4 regions of the Novosphingobium sp. TK46 genome follow, and region 3 is predicted to be linked to each of the others. Evidence: riboswitches for the same ligand, from Rfam matches in the RefSeq annotation. Region 3 holds a riboswitch; each other region holds the start of a gene.
The links. Region 3 has a riboswitch for cobalamin ahead of ACXJ1Z_RS04395 (HoxN/HupN/NixA family nickel/cobalt transporter). Riboswitches for the same ligand answer to the same signal wherever they lie in the genome.
Positions count from the first base shown of each region.

Region 1 (4,206 bases), 1.7 Mb from region 3:
GGTCGTCGCGGCTCATGCCGGGCTTGCGCGGCACGCCGGCGGTGACGATCACCACGTCGGCGCCGGCGATCGAAGCGTAATCGCTCGAACCGGTGATCTGCGCGTCGAAGCCTTCGACCGGACCGCACTGCGACAGGTCGAGCGCCTTGCCCTGGGGAACGCCGTCGGCGATGTCGAACAGGACGATGTCGCCCAGTTCCTTTTGCGCGGCGAGGTGAGCCAGGGTGCCGCCGATGTTGCCGGCGCCGATGAGGGCGATCTTCTTGCGAGCCATGGGCCTGTCAGTCCTTCACAGGTGCGGGGTCAACGGACGGATGGGCGGCCTGCGATGCCCCGCGAAGGCAAGCCAGCCGTTGAGTTCCGCGCGTGCCTAAGCCCGCGATGGCGCGAATGCAACCTTCTTGAGCCCCGACAGGGCAAAGATCTTACATCATGTTGATAACAGTTCGCAATAGCGATAAGCCGGGTGCACTCAGGCGGCGAAGCTTCCGAGTTTGGAGCTGATCCGATCGGCGAGGCGCCGATCGAGCTGGCGACACACCGCCAGCCAGTGCTGGCAGCTGTCCCGATCCCGCTCGCGCAAGGCCGACAGGGCCCGCGCGCCGGCATGTTCCGCGGCGGCAAGGCCGTGACGGGCGAAGTGGCGCAGCGCGGCGATCAGCGTCTTGTTGTCGAGCCGGGCGACATCGTTGTCGTTGACCGCGCACATCGGGGCGGAGTGGCACCGCCAGGCGCCGATCGGGGATTCTCCGGCGACATGGGCGCCGGCAAAACGGATGGTCATGATTTCGACCCTTCAAGCAACGCAATTGACGAAAACGCTTCTACGCGCGCGGTCCCTAACTGTTTGCTGACATCCTATGGTTTCATGGTTGTTCAGGATGCCGCCGGTCCGGTTGCGAACACAATTCATCGTATTGGCGGTCAACTGGTGGGGCTGGCGATCCATTGACCGCTGTTCCGGTACTCTTCGCGCACCCCGTCTCCGCTGGGGAGGGCGTGACCCTGATACAAGGTGTCGCCGCCGCGTGCCTTGACCTCTCCGGTATAGACCGGCGCGGCGGCGGGCGGTGCATCCGTCGACAGGCCGCCGGGCATGGCCACCAGCCCTTGCGCCCGCGCGCGTTGCAGACCTTCGTCGTACGCCTTCTGGATCGCCAGCGGATCAAGCGCCGCGCTGGCGGCTGCGGATACGGCGGACTCGTCGTGACGGTTGGGCGCGGCCAAGGGCTCGCCGCCCAGGTAGGCGAAGCGGAACGTCGCAGGCTGCCCGGCCCGGCCGTTGAAGCTGTAGAACCGATGCGCGCCGATCGTCAGCAGGTAATGCAGGCTCGGCGCCCAGTACGGGTGCACCGCGACCGTATGATAGTGGGTCGCCAAGCCGGCCGGCGCATAGACATAGCCCGCCAGCGCCTGCCGGGCGACGTCGCCCGCCCGGTCCCAGAACAACCGGTTGGGCCGCCGCGCGAGCGAGCCGTCGCAGGCGAACGAGAACTGGCAGCCGGTGGATCGTTCGGACCCCTGATAGACGACGCCGCACACCGTCTTGGGATAGGCGGGGTGCGCGACACGGTTGAGCACGACTTGCGCGACGGCGCGCTGGCCGGCATCCGCCTCGCTCGCGGCTTCGTAATAGATCGCCGCGGTCAGGCACTGGACGGCGCGCGTGCGATCGACGCCGCTGTTATCGACCCACAGCGGCTTGGCGATCGCGGGTGACAGCACATCGAGTCCTGGCGCGCCTTTTGCGTCGGAGTGGATCCCTTCGCCAAGCCCGGGCTCGGCAGCGTCGAGTTGCAGATAATAGAACGCCGAACCCGGGAAGCTGTCGCCCGCCCGCTCGAACGGCATCGGCTCGACCGTCGCGGCCTGTCCCGAAGCATCGCCGATGCTGAAGGCGGACCAGTCGGCCGGCGCGGCGGCGAAGGCGGGGATGGCGATGGCTCCGGCGACCAGCAGCGCCATGCGGGACAGCCGCAATCCTCTGGACCCATGCGCGATGCGCGCCGCGAAATCGCGCGGCCGCTGCTCGTTCAGGCAAAGATCGGCGAGGATGACGGGCATACGCGGGGTATCGAAGATCCTGCTGGGCGGCACTGAAGCCCGCAGCTACGCACGCGCGGATCGCCGTGCAGCACACGATCCGGCGGCGTCCCGATGCGGCACGTTCTGGGCAAATACCCTTAAGCGGTTAAGGAGTCGTCGCGCGAGCATGGAAAAGGCGCCGCCTTGCGGACATGAGCGAACCAGCTTCTCCTTGCGCGACCAGCTTCTCCTTGCACGAAATGCATCCCGGGCCTACGGCGCGGCCACGTCAGGGGTTGTCCGGGAAGCCGGACCGAAGAGGGAATTTCGGTGCGATGCCGAAGCTGCTCCCGCAACTGTGACCGAGGAGTCCGTTCTCAACCATGCCACTGGCCAACCCTCGCGGGCGTCCGGGAAGGCGAGGGCGGGCGATGATCCGGAAAGCCAGGAGACCTGCCCGATAGACGGTCGTTCCGCGCCGGGCGGGTGTACCGGTCGCAGCTGGGAATGCGCGTCGCATGAGGGCACGTGCAAGCCTCTCGCCATGGACGGCACTTCGTTCAGGTTGGAGGTTTTCGCATGAAGTATCTGTTTTTGCTGACGTCGGCGCTGGCCATGGCAACCCCGGCGTGGGGGCAGGATGGGGAGATCAGCGTGGCTGACTTGCGCATCGCCGACAACACCATCACCGTTCTTGCCACCGGCAGTCGCCTGCCGATCGATCAGGCGGGCCAGCCGGTCAGCGTGATCGACCAGGCCGAAATCGCCTCGATCCAGGGGCCGGACATCACCCGCGTCCTCGAGCGGCTGCCCGGCGTCACGATCGCGCGCAACGGTGGCCTCGGCTCGACCACCAGCCTGTTCGTGCGCGGCGCCAATTCACAGCAGTTGCTGGTGCTGGTCGACGGCATCCGCGTCGCCGATGTCGCCGCGCCGGGCGGCGGCTACGATTTCGGCAATCTGACCACTGGCGGTCTCGCGCGCGTCGATTTGCTGCGCGGCTCTAATTCGGTGGTTTGGGGTTCGGAAGCCATCGGCGGCGTGCTGTCGCTCACCTCGCGCGATATGAACGGCGCCGAAGCCACCGCCGAATATGGCGCGCGCGACAGTTTCGACGGGCAAGTCACTGCGGGGCTATCCAACGATACCTACGGCGTCACGTTCAACGGTGGGTACCTGCGGACCGATGGCTTCAGCCAGGCCGCGGCAGGAACCGAGAAAGACGGCTTTCGTCAGTATCGCGCTGGGGGCCGAGCGCATGTCGAACTGACGCCGGGTCTCACCGCCAGCCTCGTCGGCCGCTACACCCAGGGCAAACTCGACATCGACGGCTACCCCGCGCCGGACTTCGTCTTCGGCGATACGCCGGAGTATCAGAAGACCCGCGAGATCAACGGCCGCGCCGGTCTTGCCTGGACTTCGGAAAAGCTCGACCTCAACGCCGGGTATCAGGTTTCCGACACCCGCCGCCGGTATTACGACCCCACGTTCTCCGGTGATCCCACGTCGGAAACGCAAGGGCAGAGCCGCCGTGCGGAATTGAACGGCGCCTATCGCGCCACCGACACGCTGCGGCTGGATTTCGGTGGCGATCACGAGTGGTCGCGGATCGACGTCAGCGGCGCGGACAGGCAAAAGGCCAACCTGTCCAGCGGCCATGCGCTGCTCGGACTTTATACCGACGCCTTCACCATCGCCGGCGGCGTGCGGTATGACGATCATTCGCGCTTCGGCGACCGGTGGACGTTCGGCGCCAACGGCAGCGTCGCCATCGCCGACCAGTGGCGCGTGCGAGCCTCGTATGGCGAGGGCTTCAAGGTGCCGACCTTGTACCAGCTGTTTTCCGAGTACAGCAATCCGACGACGACGCTCGATCCGGAGAAAAGCCGCAGCTACGACGCCGGGATCGAGTACGGCGATCGCAACGCGCCGCTGCATTTCGCGCTCACCGGGTTTCGCCGCGACAGCCGCGACCTGATCGGCTTCGTCTCGTGCTCCGGCGCGATCTGCGCCACCCGGCCGTTCGGCTATTACATCAACGTCGGGCGCGCGCGGGCGACCGGGTTCGAACTCGAGCTGGGCGCGAAGATCGGCGAGACCCTCCACGCTCAGGCCGCCTATACGTACGTGAAATCGACCGACCGCACCCGTGGGAGCGCCGACGAGGGCACCGACCTCGCG
Region 1 covers NZ_CM143963.1:3,026,026-3,030,231, forward strand. The annotation lists gene mdh (malate dehydrogenase) at 1-274, opposite strand, end outside; gene ACXJ1Z_RS14545 (hypothetical protein) at 473-784, opposite strand; gene ACXJ1Z_RS14550 (cell wall hydrolase) at 925-2,064, opposite strand; cobalamin riboswitch at 2,302-2,500, shown strand; gene ACXJ1Z_RS14555 (TonB-dependent receptor plug domain-containing protein) at 2,605-4,206, shown strand, end outside.
Region 1: it holds a riboswitch for cobalamin, as region 3 does, so the genes downstream of both, ACXJ1Z_RS14555 (TonB-dependent receptor plug domain-containing protein) here and ACXJ1Z_RS04395 (HoxN/HupN/NixA family nickel/cobalt transporter) in region 3, are expected to answer to the same signal.

Region 2 (4,206 bases), 1.0 Mb from region 3:
GATACTCCATCGCGATCTCGACCACGTCCGCACGCAGCATGCCTTCCGCAATACGACGGGCTTGTCCGGGCCGGCCAGCCTTGCGAAAGTAGGCGACGTGGCGAGCGCCACGAACCAGCCGATCGGCCCGCACGCTCAGCAGGTCGGGCGCGCCGGGCCCCAGACCAACACCGTGTATCGTTCCGCAAGGCACGGAAGGGGCAAGAGAGACCAGGCTCATTCGGCGCGGCTCGCCAGCGCGTTGATGGCGGCGACGGTGATGGCGCTGCCGCCAAGCCGTCCCTCGACGATGCAGCAAGGCACCGGTTGCTTCGCCCACAAGGCGGCTTTCGATTCAACCGCACCGACGAAGCCGACCGGACAGCCGACGATCGCTGCCGGCCGAGGACAAGCGGGATCCTCCAGCATGTTGAGCAAATGGAACAGTGCGGTCGGCGCATTGCCGATGGCCACCACCGCGCCGCCGAGATGCGGGCGCCATAACTCCAGCGCGGCGGCCGAGCGGGTGTTGCTCATCCGACGCGCCATGTCCGGCACCTGGATATCATGCAGCGTGCATACGATCGGATTGCCCGCGGGAAGCCGGCCGCGGGTTATCCCCTCTGACACCATGCGCGCATCGCACAGTATCGGCGCCCCGGCGTTCAATGCGGTCCGCGCCGCCACCCCAAAACCCGGCGAGAAACGGATATGGGGGCCAAGCTCCACCATCCCGGCGGCGTGGATCATCCGCACCGCGACAGGCTCCTCGTCCTTGTCGAAGCGAGCCAGTTCGGCCTCGGCTCGGATCATGGCGAAGGACTTGCGATAGATCGCGGCGCCATCGGTTTCATAGACATGCGGCATCAGGAAGCTCCGAACTGGCGCAGGATTTCATCTTGGGTGAGTGCCGTGTGGGAGGGGGGCGCTCCGGCACGCGCCTGGGTGGCAAGGTCGTAACGTCCATCGCGACCGGTCACGGTGATGTCCGCCGGCCCCGGCCGCGCGCAACCCTTGCCGCAACCCGACACGTGCAGCCGTCCTGCGACGAGCGGGGCCAAACGGCGCGCAAGATCCCGCGTGACCACGGTAGCTTGCGGACAGCTTGGTGCCCCGGGACAGGCATCGACATGGAGCAGCGGATCGTGCGGATCGTCCAACAGACCCGCTATGGCTCCGATCGAAACACCCTCCAACAAAACGACGCGCCAAGGCGTGAAGCGGACCGCCACTGCCGACGATTGTGTGATAGCTGCTGCGAGTTCATCGGCCTGGATACGTCCGAAGGCCAAACCATAGGCACTGCCCAGCTCGTGATGGCCTGGCGCAATAGGCTGACGCTGGCGCGATGGGGCGATGTTTCCGGTGGCCCAGGCGGGAAGCACTGGATCGTGTCTTGCCATGCGTCCCGCCGCCGCGCCGCCGCTCGCCACGAACCATCTCGTCAGGGCAAAGAGTGCAGCGACTTCCTGCCCCTCCGCGATGACAATGCCGTGATCCCGACCATCTGCTCTCAGAATAAGTTGGCCGCCCTCCCCGCGCTCGATACGAAAATCACCCGGCTCTTCGCGCAGGGTGCAGGTTGCTCCGGCGTCGATGACGAACCCCATCTTGCCCGGCAGGTCGGGTAGCTCATCGAGCCGTCCGAGCAATTCGCTGGCGATGCGGTGCGTGTCGTCGCCTGCCCGCCAATCAGGTGCGACCATGACGTTGCGACGGGTCTCGCGGATCGGGTCGCGATCTATCAGTGCGCCGGCCAGCAGTCGTTCGATCATGGCGGCCCAGCCCTCCGCGCCGATGCCGCGAAGCTGCAGGTTGGCGCGCCGGGTCAGATCGATCGCGCCGCTGCCGTGTGCCTGCGCCGCCTCGCACACAGACAGAACCTGCTCGCGCGTCAGCACGCCAAGCGGCGGTTTGATCCGGACCAGCAGGCCATCGCCCGCCATCATCGGGTGCCAGGCATCAGGGCACCATCCCTTGATCGCAAAGTCGCTCACCGCGCTTTACGCCGCCCGTGGGCTGCAAACGCAGGCGACACGCTTGGCGGAACCCTGCACGACATGAACACCGGCAACCTCCACACACCTACGGCGACGATGGCGGGGGCTTGCCGGCAGAACCGGTCGGCGCGCGACGACGGGCGGGCATGCCAAGGCACCCGAAACCCGCGCGACCATGCAGCCCCAGCCGCACAGCTTCGTCGCTCAGACGGAGAGTTACCGTGCCATGACCATCCCCTGGATCAGGCAAGAGCGACCGGTGCGCCGGCAGGTCTCCTGGCTCACGGGTCACAGCTTGATGCGCGCCTTCCCAGACAAAGCGCACGCGCCTCGTCCAGTGGCTGCTCTTCCAACGTGGAGAGCTTGCGCATCGCGCTATCCGCTTACAGTTGCAGGGACAGCCGCGGAGTTGGAGGCAAGCCCCCTCACCGCATTCCCGATTAAGCCCCTTGCGGGGGCACCGGCGCGATCAACAAAACACAGGGCTAGCCCCGCACTTCGGCGAAGCGCCTAGACCAAACCGAGCGCCAAGCCAATGGCTCTTGTCGTAGGCTCAGGCCGGAGCTTCGAGGGGATGGAACAGCCGGCCCTTTTCGACGAAGTAGATGATCACCAGCACCGCCACGCCGATGCTCAGGTAACCGACCGCGAGAGGCAGCGTGGTACCGGAATACGACTGGCCGATCGCAAACCCGACCAGCACGGCGCCGATGCTGGTGATGAACCCCTGCACCGATGATGCCGTCCCGGCGATATGCCCGACCGGCTCCATCGCCATCGACCCGAAATTCGAACCGCACAGGCCGATACAGGTCATGCTCGAGGCCTGCAGCACCATATAGCTCAACAACGTCTCGGACCCGGTCGCGATGATGCCGACGTGGATGATCGAAAGCGCGATGAGGCAAAGTACCGCGGCTTGCGAAATCCACCGGGTGCCGAGGCGCTCGACCAGCTGACTGTTCGCGAACGACGCCAAGCCCATCGCCCCGGCACAGATCGCGAAAAGGATCGTAAAGCGCTCCCCGGCACCGAATTCATCGACGAAAATCTGCTGCGCCGATGAGACGAAGGCGATGATGCCCCCGAACGTCAGCGACGCGGCGATCGCATAGCCGATCGAGAATCGATTGGTGAGCGTAAGTCGATAGCTCGATCGCAGGTTCGCCAGCGAAATCGCAACCCGCCCGGCATCCGGCAAAGTCTCCTTCAACCGCAGCAGCGTCCACGCGAGTACGAAGGCCGCAAAGCCGCCCAGCGCATAGAAGATGAACCGCCAGGGTCCGATCGTAAGCAGTGCCTGGCCCAGGGTTGGCGCCAGGATCGGCACGAGGAAGAAGATCATCTGCGCAACCGACATCGTCCGCGCCATCTGTCGCCCGGACGAGCCATCGCGTACGATCGCGACGGCCAGGACCCGAGTTGACGCGGACATCAGACCCTGCAGCAACCGCGCACTCAGCAACGCTTCGAACGTCGCCGAACTTGCCGCAAAGACGCTGGCTGCGACAAATCCGATCAGCGTGGCAATAAGCACCGGACGTCGTCCGAAACGATCGGCGAGCGGGCCATACACAAGCTGGCCGGTGCCGAAGCCAAGCATGTAAACCATCACCACCCACTGCCGGTGATTGGCCGCGGTCACTGCCAGCTCGCGACCGATCTGAGCAAGGGCGGGCAACATCAAGTCCACGCCCAGCGCGTTCACGGCCATCAATGCGGCTATGAAAATGATGAACTCGCGCGGGTACATTCCCGAGGAGGCGTGTTGCGGCTTCATTGTCGTTCTACTCATTGTTCGCTTCGGCATAGTGCGCAATCGACCCGGCTCAGCGCTCCCGTCCGGAGCCCGGCTGATCGGCCATAGCATGCACAGCATGACGCTTGCAGGCACGGATCACCCCATGCTGATCACCAGTCGATCAAGCGCACGGTGCCGGCGCAGCCGACATGCGGATAGACGCTTCACCATACCGTAAAGTTTCTTCTTGCGTGGAATATCAATACTCTTTGCGGACCATCTCATGTTTCGTGGCGGAATGCGGGGCCGATACGATGGATCAATCGTCGCCTTAAGCATCTCGCGACCCCTACCGCACGTCCGCCATTTCCACGGTCGTGACAGCCGGTGTCGTTATCGTTCTAGAGACTTCGCGATAGAGTTCCTCGCAGCGATTCAGCCACCGGTCCCTGGTAAACAAGCGCAGCACGCGATCGCGCGGCGTGC
Region 2 covers NZ_CM143963.1:3,748,143-3,752,348, forward strand. The annotation lists gene ACXJ1Z_RS17860 (precorrin-2 C(20)-methyltransferase) at 1-220, opposite strand, end outside; gene ACXJ1Z_RS17865 (precorrin-8X methylmutase) at 217-846, opposite strand; gene ACXJ1Z_RS17870 (ferredoxin-like domain-containing protein) at 846-1,976, opposite strand; cobalamin riboswitch at 2,229-2,459, opposite strand; gene ACXJ1Z_RS17875 (multidrug effflux MFS transporter) at 2,533-3,759, opposite strand; gene ACXJ1Z_RS17880 (glycosyltransferase) at 4,070-4,206, opposite strand, start outside.
Region 2: it holds a riboswitch for cobalamin, as region 3 does, so the genes downstream of both, ACXJ1Z_RS17870 (ferredoxin-like domain-containing protein) here and ACXJ1Z_RS04395 (HoxN/HupN/NixA family nickel/cobalt transporter) in region 3, are expected to answer to the same signal.

Region 3 (4,206 bases):
GAATTGATCGCGAAACGCCCCGCCGTTTCCACCGCTTTGCCCGGCTTGAGCTGAAGCATGTAGTTCAGGAATACGATCGGCTCGCGAAGATTGTACAGGAAGTTGTGAATGCCCTTGCGCGCGACACGCGGAACGGTTTCCTTGTATGTCCGTGCCGCAGGACCCATCACCGCGTCGTCGACTTTCTGGGTGATCGCGAACGCTTCGGCGTTTACCGCTCGCAGGGGATCGCCCGGCGTGTCCTTGCGCCCGGCGACGACGATATCGCCTGTCCGCGTATTCTCGCCCGGCGGCACCGCTACCGGCGATACCGGCACCGAGGGGGCATTCGGCTCTGTCGGCAGCGGCGGGAGCACGATGGTCGGCGGTGGCGCGGGAACGCGCGACGGATCTTGGGCCAGCGGCTCCGACGAAGAAGCCGGTACGGACGATGCAAGGCTCGCGGCGCCGACCCAAGCGTGCGTCGTCTGCGGCGGCTCCAGCGGTCCGACCGCAAGCAGCACCGCACTCGTCAAAATCAACATCAGCGCCCATCATCCTGTTGGCCGCGCTTCTTCCCCTCGAATTGCGGCAGATCGCGACATGCCCGTTTACGACTTTGTAGGACAGAAGATTCGCGATCGGTGACGCCATGCGATGGAGGTTCTCGACAAGCGGCGATGACGACCCTGCGCGCCGCGCCGTTGAGCGGCGGCCCGTGTGCAATCAAGCAAAAATACCAATGACATGGTTCAACCGTGCCATTGCGGGCAAGGCACCTGATCCCGACGAAAGGGTGTCGAGCCACAGCCGGGTTCGCTCCAGGGATCCAGACAATGCCGCAATCGTCCGAGCAGTATCTGGAGCAGGCGGAACGGCACCGTACCAACGCGGCATTGGCGATCAGCGGGCATGATCGCGACGGCCAGCTGCAACTTGCCGCGATCTACGAGGCGCGTGCGAACTTCATCGAACAGATCGCACGAAACACCGTGCCGGCTTCACGCCTGGAGCATGCGCAGACACCATAGGGGGCAAGCCCTGCCTGCAACGCGGGAAAACCCAAGGCGGGCCTATGTCATGCATCGCCGTCCAGCCCGCTCCATCGGTACACGACGTAGCTGACCAGCCAGCAGGCGATGAACAGGCCGATGATCAGGAAACCCAGCGTATTGAACTGGGCCGACAACACGCCTGCCTGGGTCCATACGCCGCCGGTAAGGCCCAGCTTTTCACCCAGCAACGCCACCGTCTGGATCGAGCCGATCACCAATGCCACCAGCGCCGAAATCGCGGTGATGGTCAGGTTGTAGTACAGCTTGCGGATCGGCTTGACGAAGGCCCACTCGTACGCGCCCAGCATGATGACGCCATCCATCGTGTCGACCAGCGCCATCCCCACCGCGAACAGCGCCGGGAACACGAGGACCGTGCCCAATGATACGCCATCGGCGGCATGCGCGCCGGACAGACCCAGAATCGCGACTTCGGTCGCGGTGTCGAAGCCCAGGCCGAAGAGGAACCCCAGCGGCGCCATGTGCCAGCTGCGACGGACCAGCCGGAACAACGGTCGCAGCACGCGTGCGATCACCCCGCCGCCCGCCAGCAGCATGTCGAGATCCTCTTGCGTGTGCGAGCCTCCTTTCCGCACATGCTGGAAACGCGTCCACAGACCGCGCAGGATCGCCAGGTTCATGATGGCGATGGCGAACAGGAAGCCCGCCGACACGATCGTCGCGATCACGCCCCCTTTCGCACCGATCGCCTCGAAGTCGGTCAGGGTGGTAGCGGCCAGCGCGATGGTGGTCGCCGCGATCAGGACGATCGCCGAGTGACCGATGGCGAACCACAGCCCCACCGTGATCGGTCGCTGGCCATCCTGCATCAGCTTGCGCGTGACGTTGTCGATAGCGGCGATATGGTCGGCGTCCACCGCATGACGCAGCCCCAGGCTCCAGGCGAGCAGCGCAGTGCCCAGCATCAGCGTGTTGCCGTGGAACGCGCTCAGCGCCCAGCCCCACGCCAACAGGTTCGCGCCGACCAGCAGCACGAACAGCACGGTGACGCGTCCGCGCAAGGTCATGGTCGCCGGCGTCATGCCCAAGCCCATATCGAAGCGACTGCCCGGCCCGCATCGCTCGCGACCGGCCTTACCTGCGCCTGTTGCATATCCCTGTCCAACCCCGTCGGCGTCAGCGATCCTGGCAAGGGGCCTCCGTGCGAACGGCCGGATCGTGCGTACCGAACGGACGCCAGTCAGCGCCCGGCACACCGATGCCGGTGCGGCCCCCGCCGCACGTTGCGTCGCTCAGACGGAGTCATTTTCCGTGCCTTGGCCAACCCCTGGACCACGGCAAGAGCGACCAGACGCCGGCAGGTCTCCTGGCTCACGGGTCAAGGCTTGATGCATGGCCTTCCCAGGCCTCGCATGTCGCAGCGTCCGGCCCAGTGGCTGCCGGCGTGCCGTCTTGGCCGCCAGCGTATGCATCGCGCTCACCGCTTACAGTTGCAGGGACAGCCGCGGAGTTGAAAGGAAAACCCTTCCGCACCGCATTCCCTATTAAGCCCCTTTCGGGACACCGGCGCGATCTTGCCCTGCCGATTTCGCGACCGGGCCACTCATCCTTATGCGGGCGCAAGGGACCGCGCAAGGGACGACGCGCGCAACTCCCGCCTTGCCCCGGCGGCTCGGTGCCGGTATCGCCCGATTGTCCCCAAGGTGGCCTGCCATCGTGGGGACGTAGATCGCGCCGGTGCCTCGCAAGAGGCTTAAACGGGAATGCGGTGAGAGGGGCCGGGCTCCTCAACTCCGTGGCTGTCCCTGCAACTGTAAGCGGCGAGCGCGATGCACATCGTCTTTCCCCAGACCGGGAAAGGCAGCCACTGGGCCGGACGCTGCGACATGCGAGGCCTGGGAAGGCGTGCATCGTGTGACGACCCGCAAGCCAGGAGACCTGCCGGCGTCTGGTCGCTCTTGCCGTGGTCCAGGGGTTGGCCAAGGCACGGATGAACTTTCCGTCTGAGCGACGACATGCAACGCGGCCCGGGGCCGCAGCGGCATGGTCGCGCCGGGTGCTTTCGCGCCTGCCCGCCCGCGCGTGCCGCCCGTCGAGCCATGCCACTGCGCAAGCTCGGCCTGCCCCGTGTCGCGCAACGTCGCCGGCGCGCAAGGATGATCGTCTTGAGCAAAGTACCCACCACCGTCATCACCGGCTTCCTGGGAGCCGGAAAGACCACGCTGATCCGCCACCTGCTGACCCATGCGGGCGGCCGTCGCCTGGCGCTGATCATCAACGAATTCGGCGATGTCGGCGTCGACGGCGAACTGGTCCGGGGCTGCAACGACGACGCCTGTCCCGAGGACGACATCGTCGAACTGGCCAACGGCTGCATCTGCTGCACCGTCGCGGATGATTTCCTGCCGACGATGATGAAGCTGCTCGACCGGCCCAATCCGCCCGAGCACATCATCATCGAGACCTCGGGCCTCGCCCTGCCCAAGCCGCTGGTCAAGGCGTTCCAGTGGCCGGACATCCGCACCCGTTCCACCGTCGACGGCGTGATCGCGCTGATCGATGCAGACGCGGTCGCCGCCGGTCGTTTCGCCACGGACGAGGTGGCGCTCGCCGCCGCCCGCGCCGCCGATCCAAACCTCGATCACGATAGCCCGCTCGAGGAACTGTTCGAAGAGCAGCTGGGCTGCGCCGACATGGTCGTGCTCAACAAGACCGATCTGGTCGACGCAGCGGCGCTGGCCCGGGTGGAAGCGCAAGTCGCCGCCGAGATCCGCCCCGGCGTCAAGATCGTCCGCGCGGATCACGGCGCCGTCGATATCGCCGCCCTGCTGGGCATCACCGCCGCCGCCGAGGACGATCTTGACTCGCGTCCCTCGCATATCGACGGACTGGACGACGACCACGATCACGACGACTTCGACAGCTTCGTCCTGTCCGGCGCCGAAGTGGCGGACCTCGACGCGCTGGTCGCGACGATGGGCACGCTGATCGCGCGGCACGACGTGCTGCGCATCAAGGGCATGGTCGCCGTCGCCGGCAAGTCGAGCCGCCTGGTGGTGCAGGCGGTCGGCCCGCGCATCCAGCACTTCTACGACCGCGCCTGGGCGCCTGCCGAGCAACGCCGCACGCAGCTGGTGGTGATCGGGCAAAAGGGCCTCGACCGCGAAGCGATCGAAGCGGGCCTTGCCGGCCTGCTCGGAGCCGTCACCGC
Region 3 covers NZ_CM143963.1:946,165-950,370, forward strand. The annotation lists gene ACXJ1Z_RS04385 (MlaA family lipoprotein) at 1-524, opposite strand, end outside; gene ACXJ1Z_RS04390 (hypothetical protein) at 816-1,010, shown strand; gene ACXJ1Z_RS04395 (HoxN/HupN/NixA family nickel/cobalt transporter) at 1,058-2,077, opposite strand; cobalamin riboswitch at 2,335-2,578, opposite strand; cobalamin riboswitch at 2,714-2,955, shown strand; gene cobW (cobalamin biosynthesis protein CobW) at 3,161-4,206, shown strand, end outside.

Region 4 (4,206 bases), 1.4 Mb from region 3:
CTGCTTATCGCGACCGCCCTCGCCACTGCCCCGGCTCCAGCCACCGGGGCTACGGAGAAGGCGCCGACCGGACAGGCTCGCTCTCAACAGGCGGCAACCCTGCCCTCGCCCGCGCGGCGGCAGGAGTTGCTGTTCGAAGCGGCCAAGCTGGGCCGGGCGGACCTGATCCCCGTGCTGGTGCGCAATGGCGCCGACGTGAACGGGTACGATTCGCGCGGCTTCACACCGCTGATCCTGGCCGCCTACGACGGTCAGGGGGGTGCCGTCGAAGCGTTGATCAAGGCTGGCGCGGACGCCTGCAAGCCGGACCTCAACCAGGGCAACACCGCGCAGATGGGCGTCGCATTCAAGGGTGACGACCGGATTGCCGCGCGCCTGCTTAAAGAAAAGTGCGACGTCAACGCACGCAACAAAGCTGGGCAGACGGCACTCATGATGGCGTCGCTGTTCGGCCGCGCTGCGCAGATCGACATGCTTATCGAAGCCGGCGCCGACAAGGCGCTCGTGGACAGCTCGGGCCGCTCCGCCGCCAGCGTCGCGGACGCGCAAGGCAATCAATCCGTGGCCCGAAAGTTGGATACGCCGTAACGGGCAGCACCGTTTTCGCTCGGCCGGGCGCGGCGCCTGCCGGTATGCCGACCGGCGTAGCCGCGAACGCAAGGCGCGAGGATCACCGTTGCGATCGCGCCGGGATCAGATCGGCCATCCGATCTGGTGATAGGCTGAATCCCAGAACATCCATTCGTAGCGGGTGGCTGTTCGGAACGCCTTGGCCATCGCCGCAACGGTGCCGGGCGACGCGGTGCTCGCCGCCGCATCCACCAGCGCACGCACTCTGCCTGTCGCCTCGCCGAACGCGGGGTCGGCGTACGTGTCGATCCATGCGTCGTATGTGTTCGCTTGCACCGCGATCGGCTTGATGTGGCATCCCACTTCCCAATACACCCAGAAGCATGGGAGGATGCCGGCGATCAGCTCCTCATAGCTGCGGGTTGCCGCCAGGCTGGCAAGGTAGCTGGTATAGCCCAGGCAAACCGGGCTGGGTTCGGTCATGCCCGCAACTGCGGGAGTCACTTCGAAGCGCGCGAAGAACGACTGGTGGAGGACTTCCTCGACCTGCACGGCAACTTTGGCGCCATCCGAAAACTCGAGCCTGCCCGCCGCGGTCGGCGCGCGAGCCGCAGCGATCGCGAGGACGCGGGCGTATTCTGAAAGGTACAGGCTATCTTGCACGATATAGTGCTGAAAGCTGGAGACGGGCAGCGTTCCTGCGGCGAGTTCGGACAGGAACGGCTGCGCCAGGATAGCACGCCGGATCGAAGCGACCTCATCCCACATCGCATCGCAAAAGCTCATTGAGTGATCCTTGGTTGAAGTTGCCCGGACCGCCGTCGCGAACAGCCTCCTTGCAGACGTGAACGAGATGAAGCCCGGCCCGGCAGCCGAGGAGCACCGGCAATAGGCGCTTCAACATACGGTGTCCCCCTGTCTGTTTTGCTGTCCACGTTTTCGTTCGGCAGCCGTCCCGAGTTCGCCGGCCGGCAACACACTGCGGGCTTGCGGATACGACGGACGCTAGCTATCGGGCGGCCGTCCTGCTCGTTCCATGAACGGCCGGGATACTGATCGCGCCGGTTCCTCGAAAGAGGATTAAAAGGGAACGCGGTGAAGGTGATCGACAGCGATGTCGGGCATCCGAAGCCGAGGCTGTCCCTGCAACTGTAAGCGGCGAGCGCGATGTACATGTGTGGCGTGGGCAGAAAGCCACGCCGCCAGCCACTGGGTCGGACGCTAAATCGAGCGAGGCCTGGGAAGGCCGTGCATCAAGCGATGACCCGCGAGCCAGGAGACCTGCCGGCGTCTGGTCGCTCTTGCCTATGGCCCAGGGGATGGCCGCGGCACGGTGAACTCCGTCTGAGCGACGAAGATGCGGCGGGGACCGCAACGGCGTTTGCGCCGGGCGTCTGCGCGTCCGTTCGGCACACCGTCGTCCGCAGATCGTGCGGAGGCCCCCGTCGGATGTCGCTCGGCGCCGGGGGTAAATCGTCATGTGCAGGAATTATCGTAATCACGCTGGATGGAAGACACTCGTTCTGGCCACTTCGCTTTCGGGCATGCCCGGCGTTGCCGTGGCAGAGGATCGAGCAGGGTCGGAGCAGACGGAAGCCGAGGACATTCTCGTCGTCGGTCAGGCAGGTCTGGGGCTCAATCTACCCACCCAGACCGGCAGCCGGCTCGGGCTGACACCGCTCGATATGCCAGCCAGCGTGTCGACGGTGGATGGCGACGCAATTCGGATGCGCGGCGATCTTACCGTCGCCGAGGCGGTATCGCGCGCGCCGGGCATAACCAACGCCTCGAACCAGGGCGACGGCGGCACGGCACTGGCGGCCCGGGGATTTGCGGGCCAGGGATCGGTCCTGCAACTGGTCGATGGGGTCCGCCAGTTCCCCCTGAACGGCACCGTCACGTTCCCGAGCGATCCGTGGAACGTGGATCGTATCGAGGTTCTGACCGGCCCGGCCTCGGTGCTCTACGGGCAAGGCGCACTCGGCGGTGCGATCAATGTCATCAGCAAAAAACCGTCCGATCGGCAGGTGATAGACCTTCAGGCAAGCTACGGATCCCAGAACACAGCGCAACTCGCCGCCGGTGCCGGTGGACCGCTCGGCGATGTCCTTGGCTACCGGATCGATGCAAGTTATCGCCGGTCCGACGGCTATGTGGATCGCGGTCGCAGCAAGTCCTTCGCGCTTGGCGCGGCGCTTGCCTTCACGCCTACCGACGAATTGTCGATCTCGCTACGCGCGGACTACGCGCGCAAGGAACCGATGCGGTATTGGGGTACGCCGCTGGTCGCAGGCCGCATCGACGACCGCCTTCGCCACCGCAACTACGAGGTATCGGACGCCACGATCCGCTACCTCGACGACCGCGAGACGCTGACGATCGAATGGTCCGCGAACGACGCGATCACCTTTTCGAACGCGACGTATCGCATGGATACGAAGCGGACGTGGTACTCGCTGGACCTGTATTGCTTCATCGAGGCTGACGGCGATTGCCGGAACGGTCTGGGCAGCGGGACGCCGGGGAACGTCTATCGCGCAGACAACGTCGGGATCATCCATGACAGCCAACAAGTCGGCAACCAGGGCACGGTCGCGATCAAGACACCGCTGAGCGGCGCGATGGCGAATGACCTGGTGCTCGGCTTCGATGCCAATTACATCAAGCATGATTACGCGCACAACTTCGACTTCTCGACTTACACGGACGAGGTCGATCCCTTCGACTTCGATCCCGGCTTTCTCGCAAGTCGAGACCAGACCCTCCCCCGTTACCGCACGCGCACCCGCGAATGGGCGATCTTCGGTGAGGACCGGCTCAAGCTGAACAGCCGGCTCTCGCTGATCGCCGGGTTTCGCTATGAAGAGGATTGCGTGAAGCGCCGCAACTTCGTCTATACCGATGGCGTGATCTCGGGCACGGCCAACGCGTTTCCGGGTGGCGTCGCGCAGAAGAAGTTCACCGATTTCACCTGGCGCATCGGCGCGGTCTATCAGCCGAGCCCCACGATCTCGATCTATGGCCAATACGCGACCGGCGTCGATCCGATCGGCACGCTGACCACTTTTACCACGAACGCGGCACAGTTCCTGTTCACGAATGCCAAAGGCGATCAGATCGAGGCCGGCATCAAGGCCAGTTTTCTCGATGGTCGCGGATCGGCGACGTTTGCCGCCTACCGGATCGTGAAAAAGGGGCTGGCGGCGCAAAGGGTGACGAACGGTCCGATCGAGCAGATCGGCAAGCAGGCGTCCCAGGGCATCGAAGCCTCGCTTTCGCTTCTCCTCGCCGGCGGCTTCGGGATAGAGGCCAACGGGACGATACTCGACGCCGAGTACAAGAGCTTCCTGAGCGGCAACGTCGATCTATCCGGGAACACACCCTTCGATGTTCCCGAGCGTGCGGGCAATCTGTGGCTGACGTGGCAGGGCGATCGCGGGCTGCGCGCGCAAACCGGGCTGCGCTATGTGGGTCGGCGGTATACCGACACGGCAAACGCTTTCCGCATCCCGGGCTATACCGTGATCGATGCCGGGATCTCCTATGCCGTGACTAAGAACGTCGCGATCGATCTGCGTGGGCTCAATCTGTTCGACGAACGATATGCGATCTCGGCCTACAACAATGAACAGTGGA
Region 4 covers NZ_CM143963.1:2,318,302-2,322,507, reverse strand. The annotation lists gene ACXJ1Z_RS11120 (ankyrin repeat domain-containing protein) at 1-588, shown strand, start outside; gene ACXJ1Z_RS11115 (TenA family protein) at 694-1,356, opposite strand; cobalamin riboswitch at 1,618-1,873, shown strand; gene ACXJ1Z_RS11110 (TonB-dependent receptor) at 2,115-4,206, shown strand, end outside.
Region 4: it holds a riboswitch for cobalamin, as region 3 does, so the genes downstream of both, ACXJ1Z_RS11110 (TonB-dependent receptor) here and ACXJ1Z_RS04395 (HoxN/HupN/NixA family nickel/cobalt transporter) in region 3, are expected to answer to the same signal.